3 regions of the Bradyrhizobium sp. AZCC 2262 genome follow, and region 3 is predicted to be linked to each of the others. Evidence: predicted binding sites of a transcription regulator. Region 3 holds the regulator's gene; each other region holds the start of a gene.
The links. Region 3 encodes LexA, which represses DNA repair genes until DNA is damaged. Its sites were predicted from a motif close to TGTTCNNNNTGTGTTCNG; they were not measured.

Region 1 (5,768 bases), 710 kb from region 3:
CATGAATTTCAGATAAATAATAGCGATCTACTCCGTACCTAGCGCCATCGACTATCCAGATATTTCCAATAGGACGTACCGCGCCTTGATATGCGATGGATAATGCGCAAAAATAATTTTGAATCGTCAACTCGAGATAGTGGGGCAGGAGGTCTTTCCAATCTGAGATGGTCCGATCTGTTGTTTGCGCAACTTTTGCGCCCTTTTGATCTGTAGCGAAAAATCTATCTTCGCCCGGAAATTCGAATAGGCCCGTGAATTCCAAAACGGCATCGCCGACCTGAAGGAATGGCGTCTTGCTAAAGAAGCGTGTTTTCTGGCTAATGGTGCAGGCACGGGCAGTAACGGCCAACAATTGTCCGTTGCAGGCAAAGCTGCCACGTATTGGGATGGTCTTTTGCCTTTCAAAATCGTTGAAGAATTGATGATAGAGATGTGAGGATATGTCAGAGTCCATCCGAAGGGGTGGATGGATCGCATACACCGCCTTCAACTTCGTCGAAGTTTGCACAACATTGTCCTCTCACTCCGCCGCCTCACTGGCGCTGCTGCTCTTCCGCGGCTTGCCATCCGCCTTCTTCAGCACCGGCGCCAGGAATTTCCCCGTATAGCTCCGCGGCGCTTTCACAATGTCCTCCGGCGGACCCCAGGCGACGATCTCGCCGCCGCCGTCGCCGCCTTCGGGGCCGAGGTCGATCACCCAGTCGGCGGTCTTGATGACCTCCAGATTGTGCTCGATCACTACCACCGTGTTGCCCTGCGAGACCAACTCGTGCAGCACTTCCAGAAGCTTTGCGACGTCGTGGAAATGAAGCCCCGTGGTCGGCTCGTCGAGGATGTAGAGCGTGCGTCCCGTCGCGCGCTTTGACAGTTCCTTGGCAAGCTTGACGCGCTGGGCTTCACCGCCGGAGAGCGTCGTCGCCTGCTGGCCTACATGGATATAGTCTAGGCCGACACGATGCAGCGTCTTGAACGTCTCGCGCACGCGCGGGACCGCCTTGAAGAATTCGGCGGCTTCTTCCACCGTCATGTCGAGCACGTCGGCGATGCTCTTGCCCTTGAACAGGACTTCCAGCGTCTCGCGGTTGTAGCGCTTGCCCTTGCAGGTGTCGCAGGTGACGTAGACGTCGGGCAGGAAGTGCATCTCGATCTTGATGACGCCGTCGCCCTGGCAGGCCTCGCAGCGGCCGCCCTTGACGTTGAAGGAGAACCGTCCCGGCTCGTAGCCGCGCGCTTTCGCCTCGGGCAGGCCGGCGAACCATTCGCGGATCGGCGTGAAGGCGCCGGTATAGGTCGCGGGGTTGGAACGCGGCGTGCGGCCGATCGGTGACTGGTCGATGTCGATGATCTTGTCGATATGCTCCAGCCCCTCGATACGGTCATGAGGTGCGGCGCCCTCGCTGGCGTTGTTGAGCTTGCGGGCGATCGCCTTGTAGAGCGTGTCGATCAAAAGCGTCGACTTGCCGCCGCCGGAGACGCCGGTGACGCAGGTGAACAGGCCGAGCGGAATTTCCGCCGAGACGTTCTTCAGATTGTTGCCGCGGGCGTTGACGACCTTGATGGTGCGCCTGTGGTTCGGCGGCTTGCGCTCGGGGATCGCTACCGACATCTCGCCGGTGAGGTATTTGCCCGTCAGCGAGTTCGGGTTCTTCATGATCTCGGCGGGCGTACCCTGCGCCACGATGTGGCCGCCATGCATGCCCGCGCCGGGACCGATGTCGAGCACGTAGTCAGCGAGGCGAATCGCGTCCTCGTCGTGCTCGACCACGATCACGGTATTGCCGAGGTCGCGCAGCCGCTTCAGCGTTTCCAATAGCCGCGCATTGTCGCGCTGGTGCAGGCCGATCGAGGGCTCGTCCAGCACGTAGAGCACGCCGGTGAGACCCGAGCCGATCTGGGAGGCGAGGCGGATACGCTGGCTTTCGCCGCCGCTCAACGTGCCGGAGGCGCGCGCGAGCGTGAGATAATTCAGGCCGACGTCGAGCAGGAACGACAACCGCTCGCGGATTTCCTTCAGCACGCGCGCGGCGATCTCGTTCTGCTGGGCGTTCAGCGCCTTCGGCACGGTCTCGAACCATTCGCCGGCCCGGAGCACCGACAATTCCGAGATCTCGCCGATATGCTTGCCGCCGATCTTGACGCACAGCGCCTCGGGCTTGAGCCGGTGGCCGTTGCAGCCCGCGCAGGGGATGTCGGAGAAATACTTTGCCAGTTCCTCCCGCGCCCATTCGCTCTCGGTTTCGCGATAGCGGCGCTCGAGATTGGTGATGACGCCCTCGAACGGTTTCTTGGTGTCGTAGGAGCGGACGCCGTCCTCGTAGGAGAACTTGATCTCGTCGTCGCCGGAGCCGGTGAGGAGGGCGGCTTGCGTCTTCTTCGGCAGGTCCTTCCACTTGGTGTCGAGCGTGAACTTGTAGAATTTGCCGAGCGCGGTCAGCGTCTGGATGTAATAGGGCGAGGACGATTTTGCCCACGGCGCGATCGCGCCCTTGCGCAAGGTCATCTCCTTGTCGGGAATGACGAGGTCCTCGTCGATGTGCTGCTCGACGCCGAGGCCGCCGCAGGCCGGGCAGGCGCCGTAGGGGTTGTTGAACGAGAACAGCCGCGGCTCGATCTCGGGGATCGTGAAGCCGGAAACCGGGCATGCGAATTTTTCCGAGAACAGAATCCGTTCCGGCCCGCTCTTGTCGTGGATTTTTGCGGTCTTCTTGTCGGACTTTTTCTCTTCCGCAGCGCCTGCCGGCGCGTCGGCGTATTCGATCACGGCCAGGCCTTCGGCGAGCTTCAGCGCGGTCTCAAAGCTTTCGGCGAGGCGCTGGCCGATGTCCGGACGGACCACGATGCGGTCGACGACCACGTCGATGTCGTGCGGGAATTTCTTGTCCAGCGTTGGCGCTTCCGAAAGCTCATAGAAGGTGCCGTCGATCTTGACGCGCTGAAAGCCCTTCTTGAGGTATTCGGCGAGCTCCTTCTTGTACTCGCCCTTGCGGCCGCGCACGACCGGCGCCAGCAGATAGAGCCGCGTGCCTTCGGGCAGATCAAGCACGCGGTCGACCATCTGCGAGACGATCTGGCTTTCGATCGGCAGCCCCGTCGCGGGCGAATAGGGTACGCCGACGCGCGCCCACAATAGCCGCATGTAGTCGTAGATCTCGGTGACGGTGCCGACGGTGGAGCGCGGGTTTTTCGACGTGGTCTTCTGCTCGATCGAGATCGCAGGCGACAGACCGTCGATCTGGTCGACATCCGGCTTCTGCATCATCTCCAGGAACTGGCGCGCATAGGCCGAGAGTGATTCGACGTAGCGGCGCTGGCCTTCGGCATAGATCGTATCGAACGCGAGCGAGGATTTGCCGGAGCCGGACAGGCCGGTGAACACCGCGAGTTTGTCCCGCGGAATCTCGACGTCGACGTTCTTGAGATTGTGCTCGCGCGCGCCGCGGATGGTTATCGCGCGTGATGCGGAGCCGGCGGGTGGTTGGCGCTTCGCCCTGAGCACTTCATCCATATCGGCATTTCCAGACGCGTGGGAGACGCGCCACGTTGGGCGCGCATTGCCCGCGAGAACCGGGATCAGGCGCCGATGATTGAAAGTCGGAACATAGGAAGAACGACGAGGGATTTCCAGTGCCGCGTGCGAATCATCAACGGATTGTTTGTGCTGTCCTTCTTTGGCAGCAGCAGTCAGCAGCTCCGATCGGAACTCCCCAAATAAATTCGCCTCCGTTCCGGATCGCGGAACGGAGGCGCAGGCATTTTCAGCGGGAATACTTGGATCAGCGGGAAGTCTTAGAAGTGATAGTTCACGCCGACCTGAACGCTGTTCAGGTTGAGCGTTCCGCTCGCAACGCCCACGACAATGCCAGGGAAATTGTAGGTTTCGCCCTGGAAGCTGCGATAGAGGTACTCGGCCTTGACCGACCATTTCGGTGCGAACATGACCTCGACACCAGCGCCGACGGTCCAGCCGGAGTGGAAGTGGCTGTCCGAAGCGCTCAGGCCGAGCAACGTGGCGGTCATGCGGTTGTCGGCCCAGGCGTAGCCGCCGGTGCCGTAGACCAGGACCTGATCGAAGGCATAGCCGACGCGGCCACGAACGGTGCCCATGTCGCGAATCTTGTCGCTGACCGAGGCGAGGCCCACGATGCCCACGGTGGCGCCCACGTCAGCCCAGGCGGCATCCGCTTCGATGCCGAGCACGACGTTACCCATTTGCCAGTTGTAGCCAGCGGTGCCGCCGGCGAAGCCCCCGCTAAGCGTGCCCAGGCCGTCGGAGTTTTCCTGGGCGTAGCCGCCCATCGCGCCGATGTAGAACCCGCTCCAGTTATTGATCGCAACTGCCATCGGCGGCGCCTTGGTATAGGGCCGTGCAGCCAGATCTGCGGCGGCCGCAGGGGCGATCCCAAGCGCGATAAGAGCGGTCGTCGTCAGCAGAATTTTCTTCACGTTCTTCTTCCTTCCTTCGGGATTTCCAACGCAACTATGCGCGTAGTCAATTTGAGGTTGCTTGCGCATATAGCGTGAAGTCATCGCATAAGGCTGTCGCCGAAAAACCACATCCGCGGCAAAAGATAGGTAATCTGCAACCGCAGCGGGTGCGCGTAATCCTGCGGTACAACCAAACAAAAAGGCCGGCGTTGAGCCGGCCTTTCCGTATTCCGTTTGCTGTGTCGCGATCAGTACTTCGCGATGACCGGGCCACCCCAGCGGTAGTTGACGCGAACCGTGACGAGGTCGACGTCCTGACGGATGCGATCGGCGGCGAAGAAGCCGCCACCCACCGGAGAGATGAAGGTGTAGGTGCGGTCCTGCATGAACAGGTGGTCGTATTCGATGGCGGCCGACCAGTTCGGAGCGAAGCCGTATTCGAGGCCGACACCGACCACGCCACCCCAGCGGGTGTCATCACCGGTGGTGCCGGTGACGATGCCCGTGGGAATATCGACGATGCGGAAACGATCCGCGGTGACGGCCGCGCCGCCCTTGACGTAGAACAGAACGTTGTTGGCGGCCCAACCGACCTGGCCGGTAATCAGGCCGAATGCATCGATCTTCGATTCGTTCCTGGAGCCGAGGAAGAGCGTGCTCGCGTTGCTGCCCCTGAAGTCCGCCCAGTTGCCCTGGCCTTCAATACCGAACACCCAGGTGCCGGTCTGCCAGCGATAACCGATCTGACCACCGGCGGTGCCGCCGGTCGCGTCATGGCAACCCTCACCGCCGATAAAGAGAGCAGGCGCCACCGAATCCCAGCACTTGCGGCTCGAACCCCAACCACCGTTGGCGCCGATATAGAAGCCGCTCCAGTCGTACACGACGGCGATCGGTGTCGGCGGGGCCTTGACGTAAGGACGCGCCGCGAGGTCGGCAGCCGCCGCTGGTGCCGCGAACGCGATGAGAGCAACCGTACCTAACAGAAACTTCTTCATCCTCTATCTCCAGCTCTTGCCCGCTTCCGTTGGTCCCGAAGCGTTGCCGTGATGACGCGAGCGCCCGCGCCGGTAGGTAATTTTATAGCGTGACTCGCTCAAAAATTGCGTCTCCAAATTGCAACACTTGTGACCCAAAATATGGAGTCAAGCTCATGATATACTTACGTTATTCACGCTAGCGGGCGGAACTTTCAGTTCCATTTTGTCATTTTCTGGGCTCGATTGTGGCGAACTGAGGTCGCCATATAGTTGAATGGCGAGTCGGCCCCGAGACGACCCCCAGTCGACCCCATAGCGACGTGAGATTCCGGAACAAAGCTGGAACACCTGCAGGGGCGA
Region 2 (5,768 bases), 4.8 Mb from region 3:
GCGATTGACGCGAGCGAGCCGATATTCATCAGCATCTCGCCGTCGCCGGTGACGACGAGCACTTTTCGCTTCGGCTGCGCCAGCGCCAGTCCGAGCCCGATCATCGAGGCGCCGCCCATGGCGCCCCAGAGCGGGAAATTGTTGGGATGATCGCCGGCGGCGGAGACGTCCCAGTTCGGCGCGCCGAGGCCGGCGATGACGAGGAGGTCGGCGCGGTCACGCAGGAGCTCGTTGACGACGTCCCGGCGATGTAGAAGGGCGTTGGGATTGGTCATTTGCGGGCAAGCTCCTTGAAATTCTTGGCGCCGAGCACGCGCTGTCCGAGCAGGACCGCTACCGGCTTCCAGGTGTTGAAGGCAAGATTCGCCGCGCCCTGCACGGCGGAAGCGACCAGATCGGGCTCGTCCACCTTGTTCACGATCACGCCCATGGCCTCCAGCGAGGGCCGCGTGCCCTGCCCCATCGGGATCTGCCACGGATTGAACTCGCCCCAATCGCCGCGCATGGTGACGATCATCAACAGCGGCATGTGGCAGATGACGGGCAGCGACAACATGTTGATGCAGTTGCCGACACCGCTCGACTGCAGCAGCAGAACGCCGCGCTCGCCGCCGAGCCATGCGCCCGCCAGCATCGCCACGCCCTCTTCTTCCGTCGTCAGCGTCACGACGCGGGTTTCGGGATCGGCCTCGAAGGATCGGATCAGGCGGCTGTGGCCGGCATCCGGCACCATCGCGACCTGGCGAATGCCGGCGTCCTTGAGGACGTGGTAGATTTCGTCCGGCCACGTCGGCAACGCGGCCGGCGCCTCGCCACGTGATTTTGCTGCTTCCGCCATCGGACTCAATTTCCTCTGCCACTTCAGGGTTGATTTGTACGGAGAATAGATCGTGGCGGGGGTTCGAGGAATTTGAATGTGGACATGGCTTCTATCGCAAAATTGAAAGGCTGATGTGGGGTTGCAAGTTCTGGGCAGCATCTCAGTCGTAGGCGGGGCAAAGGCGCACTGGCGCCGTGCCCACCATCTCTCGCGTAGCGTCTTCCTGAATGGCGGGCACGGCACGAGCGGACTATTTCCGCGAGAGAAACTGACACCGCGACGCGCGAAGCGAGTGATTTGCCGACTGGCAATCACATCCGGAATCCTGCTGCATCCGTGCGGCATCAGGCTCGGTTAATCCCCACCTTACAGGATTTACTCTTGACAACCTCTGCGGGTTATTGAAGATTGTTCCCGATTTGTTCTTGTGCATCACACAAGCTGTTTCAGTTCACTTCCGGAGTTTTTCAATGGATCGCCTTCAGCCTGGTTACGTTCAGCTCGTTCTTCATAATGACGAGAACACCCCGCAGGATTTTGTGATCGGTCTGCTACGCTCGGTATTCAGCCAACCGTCCAGCGACGCCATTGAAGTGATGATCGCCATCGAAAGGAGGGGGACGGCGGTTTGCGGCACGTATCCGCGCACTGTCGCGGAGGCGCTGTTGCAGGCTGCACAGGAGCGGATCCGGGCATCGGGCCATCAACTGGCGATCACGGCCCGCGCCGGCGATGACATGGGGAGTGATCGCTGCAAGCTGTGCGGCAATTTTTCCGAAGACCCGCTCCGTTGGGTCGGCAAGGCGGCACTGGTCTGCGAGGACTGCCTTCTGGCGGCCGCAGAAAACCTCGGTGCCATCACGGAAACAAAGCGGTTCGACTTTGCCTGCACGGCCATTGGATGGCATTTCGCCGGCGTCCCTCTCGATCGACTGGTCGCGACGTCGCGGCAGTTTCCCGGGCATATGCGCGCCGACGTTCAGGTGGCGGTGGACAAGTTGTTCTCCATCCAGCGCATCAGGTTCTTCGGCATTCAGGAGCGCCACCGCTACGAGACCCTCACCTTCGCCTCGCTGACGAGTGCTGGACAGGCCGCTCATGCCATCGCGCCAGCGCAATACCATGATGTGGAGATTGGCGAAGCCGAGCCGGTCAAATGCCTCGACAATGGACTATGGCTGTGTGGCGCCGAAGACCTGCGATATGCGGTCTTGCTCTCTGCTCATCGCGAACATGGTGAAGAAACGGGTGTTCGCATTGAAATCGCGGCGTCTGCCGGAGCGGCGGGAGCGGAGTTCGTGAGGCGCTGCTTCATCGCTATCGAGGACGCGGTCAACGCCGCGAATAGCTACCGGGGTAAGATCCTGTCGTTCGACGGGGGCGCGAATTATCGCGGAAGGTCGCGAGGCCTTATGGTCCACAAGCTGCCGCCCGTTGAACGCGCCAACGTGATCTTGCCCGACGCAACACTGAAGCTGCTCGACCGCAACATCCTGAACTTTGTGCAGCATCGCACAAAACTGCGCCAGCTCGGTCAATCGACCCGCAAGGGAATCCTGCTGTACGGACCGCCCGGCACCGGGAAGACCCATACCATTCGCTACCTCGCCAGCAACCTGCCCGGCCACACGACGTTGATCATCATGGCCGCGCAGGTTGAGTTGCTCGGAGCCTACATGAACCTCGCTCGCCTGTTGCAGCCGGCCATGGTGATCATCGAGGATGTCGATCTCATCGCAACCGATCGCGAGATGATGGGGCCATGCGAAGAATCGATGCTCAACAATCTTCTCAACGAGATGGACGGTTTGAAAGAGGATGCGGACATTCTGTTTGTCCTAACTACCAACCGGCCCGAACAGCTCGAGGGCGCGCTGGCCAACCGACCTGGCCGGGTCGATCAGGCGATTGAAATTCCGCTGCCGGATGACACCGGCCGAAGGAAGCTGGTTCAGCTCTACGGCAAGGGGCTGCGGCTCGACGAAACCCTGATCGACGAAGCCGTCCGGCGGACCAGAGGCGTCAGCGCCGCCTTCATCAAGGAGTTGATGCGGCGAACCGCGCAAGCCGGCATTGGCCGGGATGGCGGTACGGCAATCAAGTCAGCCGATCTCGGCGAAGCGCTCGATGACATGCTGTTCGCGAGCGGCAAGCTCAATATCAAGCTGCTCGGAGGTGCGCGCGAAACGGCGCAGGCGACAGCCGAGGTGTGACAGTTACCACCCGCGAGATTGGCGGATCGAAGGAACATTTACTTCGGCTTGGAATCCGGCGGGCAGTTCGGGTCGACCTTCAATGGCTTGCCGCCGCTCTGCACTGTGGGCGCAGCCGAGTTGGATCCGCCGGCATCTGGCAACACGGCGCTCTTCTCAGCGGCCATTGAGTTTGCGGTCTTTTCCTCGCCGCTTCCGGTCGTTGCCGCCGGCGAGGTGGTGCAGGCCGTTTCCGGCTTCGCAGCCGATGTCCCGGTAGACTGGGCGGTAGCGGCGCTCACGCTCAATAGTCCAACGACAATCACTGCCGCGACGCGCGTCATTGTGATCTCCAATCGTTGAAATGGCTTGCCTGGAGCAAACGTCCCGTCGCAACGATGGTTCCGGGACTGATATCGCGACATTTGCGACAACCGGCGGACAGGCCGTATGTTGGGCGATGGCAGCGATCAGATCGGCGCAGGATTTGCTTCGCTCAACCGGTCGTCAAAGGGAGCCTTCATGACCATCGACCTGACGCGGCGTACGCTGCTTCACCTCGCCGGCGCCTCGTCGCTGACCGCGGCCGCCATGGCGGCAGCGCAAGCCGAGGGGACCGCGGGCGGCGGCGGGCCGACCTTCGCCAGCCGGACGCCGATGCGGATCGGCATGGTGAACTTGCGGGTGCGCGACCTCGACAAGGTCGCCGATTACTATCGCGACGCGATTGGCCTGACCGTCATGACGCGCTCGATAATGGGCGCGCTCCTCGGCACGGGTGGCGTGGCGCTGCTCCATCTGCAGCGGCGCGAGAGCGCACCGCGCGAGGCGCGGAACGCGGCGGGACTTTATCACACGGCGTTCCTGATGCCGACGCGCAAGGACCTCGCGCGCTGGCTGGTGCACGCGGCGAAAAACAGGATCCCGCTGTCCGGCTTCGCCGACCACCTCGTCAGCGAGTCCGTCTATCTCGACGACCCCGAAGGCAACGGCATCGAGGTCTATGCCGATCGCGCGCCCGAGCTCTGGAAATGGGAAGCCGGCTCGGTCGCAATGGCAACCGACCAGCTCGACATCGACGGCCTGCTGGCGCTGGCGGACACGCACACGACCAACTATGCCAAGGCCCCCGATGACCTGCGCATCGGCCACATGCACCTGCGCGTCGGCGACCTCGAACAGGCCGACCGCTTCTACAGCGGCACCATTGGTCTCGACCCGACCCGCAAGCGCAGCGGCGCCGCGTTCCTTTCCTCCGGGCGTTATCACCATCACCTCGCGATCAACGTCTGGCAGAGCGCCGGCGCCGGCCCGCGCGATGCCACAGCCACCGGGCTCGCGTGGTTTTCGCTGGAGGTCGCGGCGCAGCAAATTCTCGAGGCCCAAACGCTGCGTCTACGGCAGGCGGGCGCGCCGGCTGCGGCGATCGAGAACGGCATCGAGACTGTCGATCCCTGGGGCACGAAGCTGCGGCTGATCAAGATCTGATGCCGGCAGGCATGGTCTGGTCACCCACGCCGCTCACCACGATCCGAATCCACGCCGAGAGGATGGGTTCCATGGCCGATGCGCGGGGACGGCAGCCGGCCAACACGCCGCCATCGGCTGAGTATGCGGCCGAAGGTTCGGAAATGAGGACCCGCCCCAACCAAGGGGTATCCGTCATTACTTCTTTTTGCCGGAACTCAAGGTCGGCTGCCAGCCCGCACCCTTCTGGCTTGGTGCCGCGGCAATCACCTTGATCTTCTCTTTCTTGGGTTTCTTGGTTTCCCGATTGCCTCTTTGCTCGCCTTTGGCCATGTCGATCTCCCTGGGTTGATGGTGACGCCGGAACTTAATGCTGCTGGCTGATATCGTCGTCGACTAGGGCCTTTTCCGTTTAGATGGAATCGAAACGGGGCTCTAGATTCTTATTTGACGCGTTTTCTTGACGCGAACCGGTGTCCACTTCGCTCGAAAACGCTCTAGAAGCGAGGCGCGTCCAGATCATATCTGACCTTCAACCTCCTGATCAGATCGAGCGTCTTGGTGCGATAGAAATTTTCGGCCTCCGACATGGGCCGACTGATGCTCGCGCTCCATCCGTAAGCATCGTCGAAAACGAACATCGTCATCCCCGAAGGCCAGGGACCATGGAGGATCCTTGCCTGCTCGACAATCATATCCTGGAGCTCATCGGCGGTCTTGAAGGCCCTGACGCTCATGGCTCGCCTCCCGGACCTCTTGTGGACGCTCCGCTATCCTTCAAGCTGATCAAACTCATCAGACAAGAGGATCCGGCCCCGGGGCGTGGATATCCTCACGTCCAAATAGCCTTCCTGCAAAAGCTCCTTTGCCTTCTTGACGGCCGCTCCCGCCGCCATGCGGCTAAGGTTGACCCGGCCAAATTGATTGTTGCCGCTAATCAGGTAATGCAGTTCGATCGTCCTATCCATGTAGGAATGCCACGGCCGACACCAACAATGGATGGAACTGCAGGACGGTCCGGTCGGCAGCCAAGCAAACCTGGGACAACAAGAACTCCGTTCGTCCGGGCGTGAGCATCCTCAGCCCTCAGTCACCGATAGACGCCGTGGGAAACGCGGTGCTGATCGACCCTAGGCTCGCGTCTCGGGAATAGCGAGCGCTAAAACGCCTCGGAGACGATCGCGACGCCCTTTCCTCAATCGCGGCTGTGGAAGGATAGCTGACGCAATCGTGTCGCTTCCAGCTCGAAGCAGATCGACGTGGTCCGAAAGCAGGCCGACCCCGCGGAA
Region 3 (5,768 bases):
GTGCCGGCGTCGCGGATCCTGTTCTTCGACGACTCGGCCGCCAATATCGAAGGTGCGCGGGCGCGCGGCCTTTGTGCCATCCACGTGACATCGACGGATGACGTGGCAAGGGCACTGACCGCACTTGAAGTTTAGAGCGCGATGACGTTGCTTCGAACCGTCATCCCGCTCTATCCCTTTGATTTGAGCATAATCTATTCGGAAAACCGGTGTCCACCTTTCCGGATCATGCTCCTGGAGGTCTGCCCGTGGCCTTGATGCCTGTCGCCGATGCGCTTGCTGCGATCCTTGCCGGCGCGGTCCCCCTGCCCGAGGAAATGATCGCGCTCGACGATGCCTTTCATCGCGTGCTGGCGCGCGACGTCGCGGCACGGCGGACGCAGCCGCCGCAGGCGATGTCGGCGATGGACGGCTACGCGGTGCGCGCGGCGGATTCCCCCGATCTCTCGGTGCGGCTGAAGGTGATCGGCGAGGTCGCCGCCGGCCGCCCGTTCGAGCGGAAGGTAGGCCGAGGCGAAGCGGTGCGGATCTTCACCGGCGGCGTGATCCCTGATGGCGCCGACGCCGTCATCATCCAGGAGGATACCGGCGTCGACGGCGATCAGATCACCATCACGGAAGCCGCCGTTGCGGGGCGGCATATCCGGCCCGCCGGCGTCGATTTCCGCGAGGGCGATGTTTTGCTCAATCGCGGACGCCGCCTCGCCGACCGCGATCTGTCGCTCGCCGCCGGCATGAACTATCCGGAGCTTGCGGTGCACCGCCGCCCGAAAGTCGCGGTCCTCGGCACCGGCGACGAGTTGGTGATGCCGGGCGAGATCCCCGGCCCTGGCCAGATCGTCTATTCCAACGGCTACGGCTTGCGGGCGCTGGCGCGCGCCGAGGGCGCCGAGGTCGTCGATCTCGGAATCGCCGCCGACACGGTCCCCGCCACCACGCAAGGCATCCGCCGTGCGCGCGAGGCGGACGCGGATATCCTGATCACCATGGGCGGCGCCTCGGTCGGCGACCACGACCTCGTCAAACAGTCGCTGGAGGCCGAGGGCACGACCATGGCGTTCTGGCGCATAGCCATGCGGCCCGGCAAGCCGATGATGCATGGCAGGCTCGGCACGATGCGCGTGATCGGCCTGCCCGGCAATCCCGTCTCTTCCTATGTCTGCGGTTTCCTGTTTCTGGTCCCGTTGATTCGTGCGCTGTCGGGCCGCGACACAATCCATCACCGGCGCGAAAGCGCCCTGTTGGGGCGCGATCTCGCCGCCAACGACCAGCGCGAAGACTATCTTCGCGCACGCCTCGAAGCGCGCGAGGACGGCACGCTGATCGCGGTGCCGGTGAATCTCCAGGATTCATCGCTGCTCGGGAATCTCGCTGCGGCACGGGCACTTGTGATACGTCCGCCGTTCGCGCCGGCTGCCGCAAAGGGTTCGCCTTGCGAGCTGCTCCGGCTGCCGGAATGACGTCCTGAGCGTGCCTGTAAAGGTGGTCTTGGGCCGAAGCCGCGACGCGTTCACCTGAAATTAAGTGGTTGCGGAACACATATCGAACATATAGTGTCCGTTCATGATTTGTTTCGACTGCTAGTGTCTATGACTGGGAGTTTTGGGGACTCTCGTGATGGACCCCAGAGATTCGGGACCGAAAGATTTGTGCCAACCGGGGGAATGCTCGCGATGCTTACGCGCAAACAGTACGAACTTCTGCGTTTCATTAATGAACGGCTGAAAGAGGCCGGCGTACCGCCCTCCTTCGACGAGATGAAGGATGCGCTCGACCTGCGCTCGAAATCCGGAATCCACCGCCTGATTACGGCGCTGGAAGAGCGCGGCTTCATCCGCCGCCTGCCCAACCGCGCCCGCGCCATCGAAGTCATCAAGCTGCCGGAGCTGGCAGCCGCCGGCAACGGCCGCCGCGGCTTCACGCCGAGCGTCATCGAAGGCACGCTCGGCAAGCGCACGGTGAGCGCGCCGACTACCGAGGACGATGGCAATCGCCCGGTCGCCGTCCCCGTGATGGGCCGGATCGCCGCCGGTACGCCGATCGAGGCGCTGCAGACCCGCAGCCACACCATCAGCGTGCCGCCTGACATGCTCGGCTCCGGCGAGCACTACGCGCTCGAAGTGCGCGGCGATTCCATGATCGACGCCGGCATTCTCGACGGCGACATGGCGCTGATCCAGCGCAATGAGACCGCCGACACCGGCGACATCGTGGTGGCGCTGATCGACGAGGAGGAAGCCACGCTAAAGCGCTTCCGCCGCCGCGGCGCCTCGATCGCGCTGGAGCCCGCCAATGCTGCCTACGAAGTCCGCATCCTGCCGCCGAACCGGGTCCGGATTCAGGGCAAATTGATCGGGCTTTACCGCAAATACTGACCGGCTGGCTTTGCGGACACGACTGCGACGCCCCGGCCTTCGGCGAGGGTTTTTTGTGCGCGCCTGGAACCAAGCCGCGTTAGCGCGTTTGTGATTTAGACGTAGTGCGCCAGTCGCAGAATTGCCCAGAAGCAAGAAAACGCTGTGCGCCAAGTCAGCTCTGATAGAGGCCGGTGCCTCCTTCCAGACACGGGTCCGCTATCTCAAACGAGGGAGCCATCCGATGTGTGACTATAGCCTGCATGCGGTGAAGACGCGGCCTGCCCAGGTCGGCGAGACGCTGATCACCACGACATTCCGCGGTACATCGACCCGCGGCTTTGCGTCGGAACGCGAGCCGGCAGTGGCGGTCTGCATGCTTCCCGGCACCGAACTGGCGTTCGCCCAGGACGTCCGATACGACAACCGGTGGATCTGGACGCGAACCACCGACTGGCGGGTCGCCAAGTTCAACCAGATCGAGCCCGAAGTGTCCGATCGCCACCATGACGCGATCGAATTTCCCGACGGAAGCCATGTGCTGGTGACGCAGCTTTGCGAAGGCCAGCGCGCGACCGTGCTGCAATTGCCTGTGACCGAGGGCGAACGTGCGGCGAAGGTGACGGAAGCGCCACCGGCCGAATCCATCGTGACCGGTTAGACGACGCGCTTGATCCGCCGGTTTATGCCGGCGGATCATGCTGATATGGTTTTGTGAGAAACTCGGCACCGAGGGGCGGTCGGTGGTCAACAAAGTCACATGGCAAAGAGCCGGTCGCGTCACGGAACCCGGACGGTACATGTTCCGGTACGGCTGGCTCACCATCACGGCCGAAGATCTCGCGATCTGGCGGCAATTCCCCGAGGCGTCGTTCACGCTGGTCAACCTGCCGTCGACCCCCGACGCGCCCGAGGAATTCCACCTCGGCGCTTTCGAAATACCGGCCCACCCCTCAAGTCCCTCGCTCGACGAGCACTAGTTTTTTGTCTTGACGCGTTTTCTTTACGCGAACCGGCTTCCACTTCGCTCGAAAACGCTATGTTTCGCCTACTCCTCCGCCTGAAGGTCGGCCTCGGCGGGGGTGGCGTCGACGGCGCGCGGCGGCACCACTCGCGGCGCAAGCACGGTGGTGTCTGCCTCGCTCTCGTCGGCGATGGCCGGCGACCACGGGCGGTCGATGCCCCTCGGTTTTGCCGCCTCGACGACAAATCCCTCACGGCCTTGCCGCAACGCCATCGCGCCCTGCCGCCGCAGCCGTTCGGCATTTATGACGGAAGCCGTGCATGAAGCGGGCGCCTGCCGCATGGTCACAATGAGCGCCGCACGCTCGCAATCGTCCGCCAGCGCCTCGGGCTTGTGCGCCTGCGCGATCAGGCCGCCGCCGGTTTGCATCACGCAGCCAAGGTCGTCGCATGAGACGCCTGCGGTGAGCGACGCGTCAGCCGCCGTTCGCGCGTCCGCATCCGCCGCCAGCCACTCCTTCAGCAGGAAGACATCGCGGGAGCCTTTGGCCGCATGCATCAGATGCAGCAGGCCATCCTGCCCGCGGACGCCGACATGGCGGCCGTCGGCGGAGATGAGGATGTCCGGCTGCGGCACCCTCGCCGCCCACAGCGCCGCTACCAGCACCAGCACGGCGCCCGACCAGCGCAGCGGCGTTCGCAACAGGCCGAGCAGGATGATGCCGAGACTGGCCACAATCAGCGGGCCGATGCCGAACGCCGGCACCCGGCCGACCGCGCCAGGCAACGCCGCGACCCATTGGGTTACGGAAATCATCCAGTCGATGCCGACGCCCATGATCGCCCAGAACAGGCGATCGAAGCCGAACGGCATCGCGACGAGACCGAGCAGGCCCGCCGGCATCACGACCGCTGACACCACCGGCATCGCCGCGAGATTGGCCAGCACGCCATAGGGCGTGACCCGGTGGAAGTGAAAGGCCGCGTACGGCATGGTCGCAAGCCCCGCGACCAGCGATGCCAGCAGCAGCATTGTGACCTCGCGGCCACCCCACAGCGCAGCTCGCGCGGTTGCGGTATGATCTGCCGTCGCGAACAGGCACGGCATGCCGATCTGCACCAGCGCCACCAGGCCGAGCGTGGCGGCGAACGACATCTGAAAACTCGGATGCACCAGCGCTTCCGGCGCGACCGCCAGCACGATCAGGGCCGCGACCGCGAGCGTGCGAAACGTGATCGCCCGGCGATCGACCATGACCGCGATCAGCACCACGGCCGTCATGAAGAACGAGCGCTGCGTCGCCACTTCCGCCCCGGACAGCAGCAGATAGAACGCGGCGGCCGCGAACGCCGCCACCGCCGACCATTTCTTGATGGCGTAGCCGACCGTGAGCGCGGGAAACAGCGCCAGCAGCGCCCGCACCGCAAAGAACACGACGCCGGCGACGACGGCCATGTGATAGCCGGAGATCGAGAGTACATGGCCGAGACCCGAGATGAACATCGCGTCGTTCACCGGTTGAGAGATCGCGTCGCGACGCCCCGTCAACAGCGCGGTGGCAATCGCGCGCTTGTCGCCTTCCAGCGTGGTCCTGATCCGCGCATCGATCGCATCGCGCAAGCCTTGCATGACCGCGGAATAGCGCAGGCGAAGCCCTCCGCCTTCCGGGGGCTCCGCGGCCTTGATCGCGCCCATCACGAATCCGGAGGCGCCGATGCCGGCGAAAAACATGTCGCGGCTGAAATCGTAGCTACCCGGCCGCACCGGCGAAAGCGGCGGCAGCAGCCGCGCCTTCAGCTCGACAAAACTGCCGACCGCGGGCGCCGTGCCCTTCTTTACCGACAGCCGCACGCGCTCCAGCCTGGTCGCTCCACGCGCGCTTTCCATGGTGACGACGCGCAGCACAAAACGGTCGGTGCGCTCGCGGATGTCGCGGGTCTCGACGAAGCCGGTTAGCGATACCGAAAACATCGGCCGCGCCAGCACACCATGCGCAATCCGCGCCGTCTTCCAGGTCGCGATCGCAAAGCCCGCCGCGACGGCCGCGATCATCACGGCTATGGGAAAGAATTTTTGCCGCCGTAACAGAACCGCCACCGCGCATAGCGCGACGGCCACGACGGCGGCCACCGGCAAAACCGGCTCATGATCGGCGGCAAAATAGAAAGCGATGCCGGTGCCGAACGCCACGGGCACCCAGGGCAGCAACCGCCCGGCGCCCGCTTCCGCACGCGCCCATGCGCGCAGGGTTTCGATGAGTGGCGGCCAGAGAGCGGGACGCGACGGCACGAAGCCGCCGGCCGGGGCGGCGGCGCGCGGCGGCCATGTCCCGGCATAGCCCCGCTTCCGGCCCGAAATGTCGCCCTGCTCCGCCACGCTGGTTACACCTTACGATCTCGTGGAGAACGCAAGACTACCGGACGGTGTACTGCGGCCGCTAGCGGAACGGA

Region 1: uvrA (excinuclease ABC subunit UvrA) is a predicted target of LexA. The motif match lies at 3,596-3,613, and genes of this name have one in related genera.
Region 2: V1283_RS41085 (ATP-dependent Clp protease adaptor ClpS) is a predicted target of LexA. The motif match lies at 1,230-1,247, and genes of this name have one in related genera.

The regions. Positions count from the first base shown of each region.
Region 1 is NZ_JAZHRT010000001.1:3,215,645-3,221,412, forward strand. Features, by position in the region: gene V1283_RS15185 (hypothetical protein) at 1-511, opposite strand, end outside; gene uvrA (excinuclease ABC subunit UvrA) at 524-3,508, opposite strand; gene V1283_RS15195 (outer membrane protein) at 3,790-4,446, opposite strand; gene V1283_RS15200 (outer membrane protein) at 4,677-5,426, opposite strand.
Region 2 is NZ_JAZHRT010000001.1:8,743,404-8,749,171, reverse strand. Features, by position in the region: gene V1283_RS41095 (thiamine pyrophosphate-dependent enzyme) at 1-275, opposite strand, end outside; gene V1283_RS41090 (thiamine pyrophosphate-binding protein) at 272-838, opposite strand; gene V1283_RS41085 (ATP-dependent Clp protease adaptor ClpS) at 1,291-3,033, shown strand; gene V1283_RS41080 (hypothetical protein) at 3,072-3,356, opposite strand; gene V1283_RS41075 (VOC family protein) at 3,535-4,500, shown strand; gene V1283_RS41070 (hypothetical protein) at 4,678-4,812, opposite strand; gene V1283_RS41065 (hypothetical protein) at 4,977-5,216, opposite strand; gene V1283_RS41060 (hypothetical protein) at 5,250-5,447, opposite strand.
Region 3 is NZ_JAZHRT010000001.1:3,924,368-3,930,135, forward strand. Features, by position in the region: gene V1283_RS18700 (HAD-IA family hydrolase) at 1-135, shown strand, start outside; gene V1283_RS18705 (molybdopterin molybdotransferase MoeA) at 249-1,460, shown strand; gene lexA (transcriptional repressor LexA) at 1,674-2,375, shown strand; gene V1283_RS18715 (hypothetical protein) at 2,599-3,015, shown strand; gene V1283_RS18720 (hypothetical protein) at 3,053-3,334, shown strand; gene V1283_RS18725 (ComEC/Rec2 family competence protein) at 3,403-5,694, opposite strand.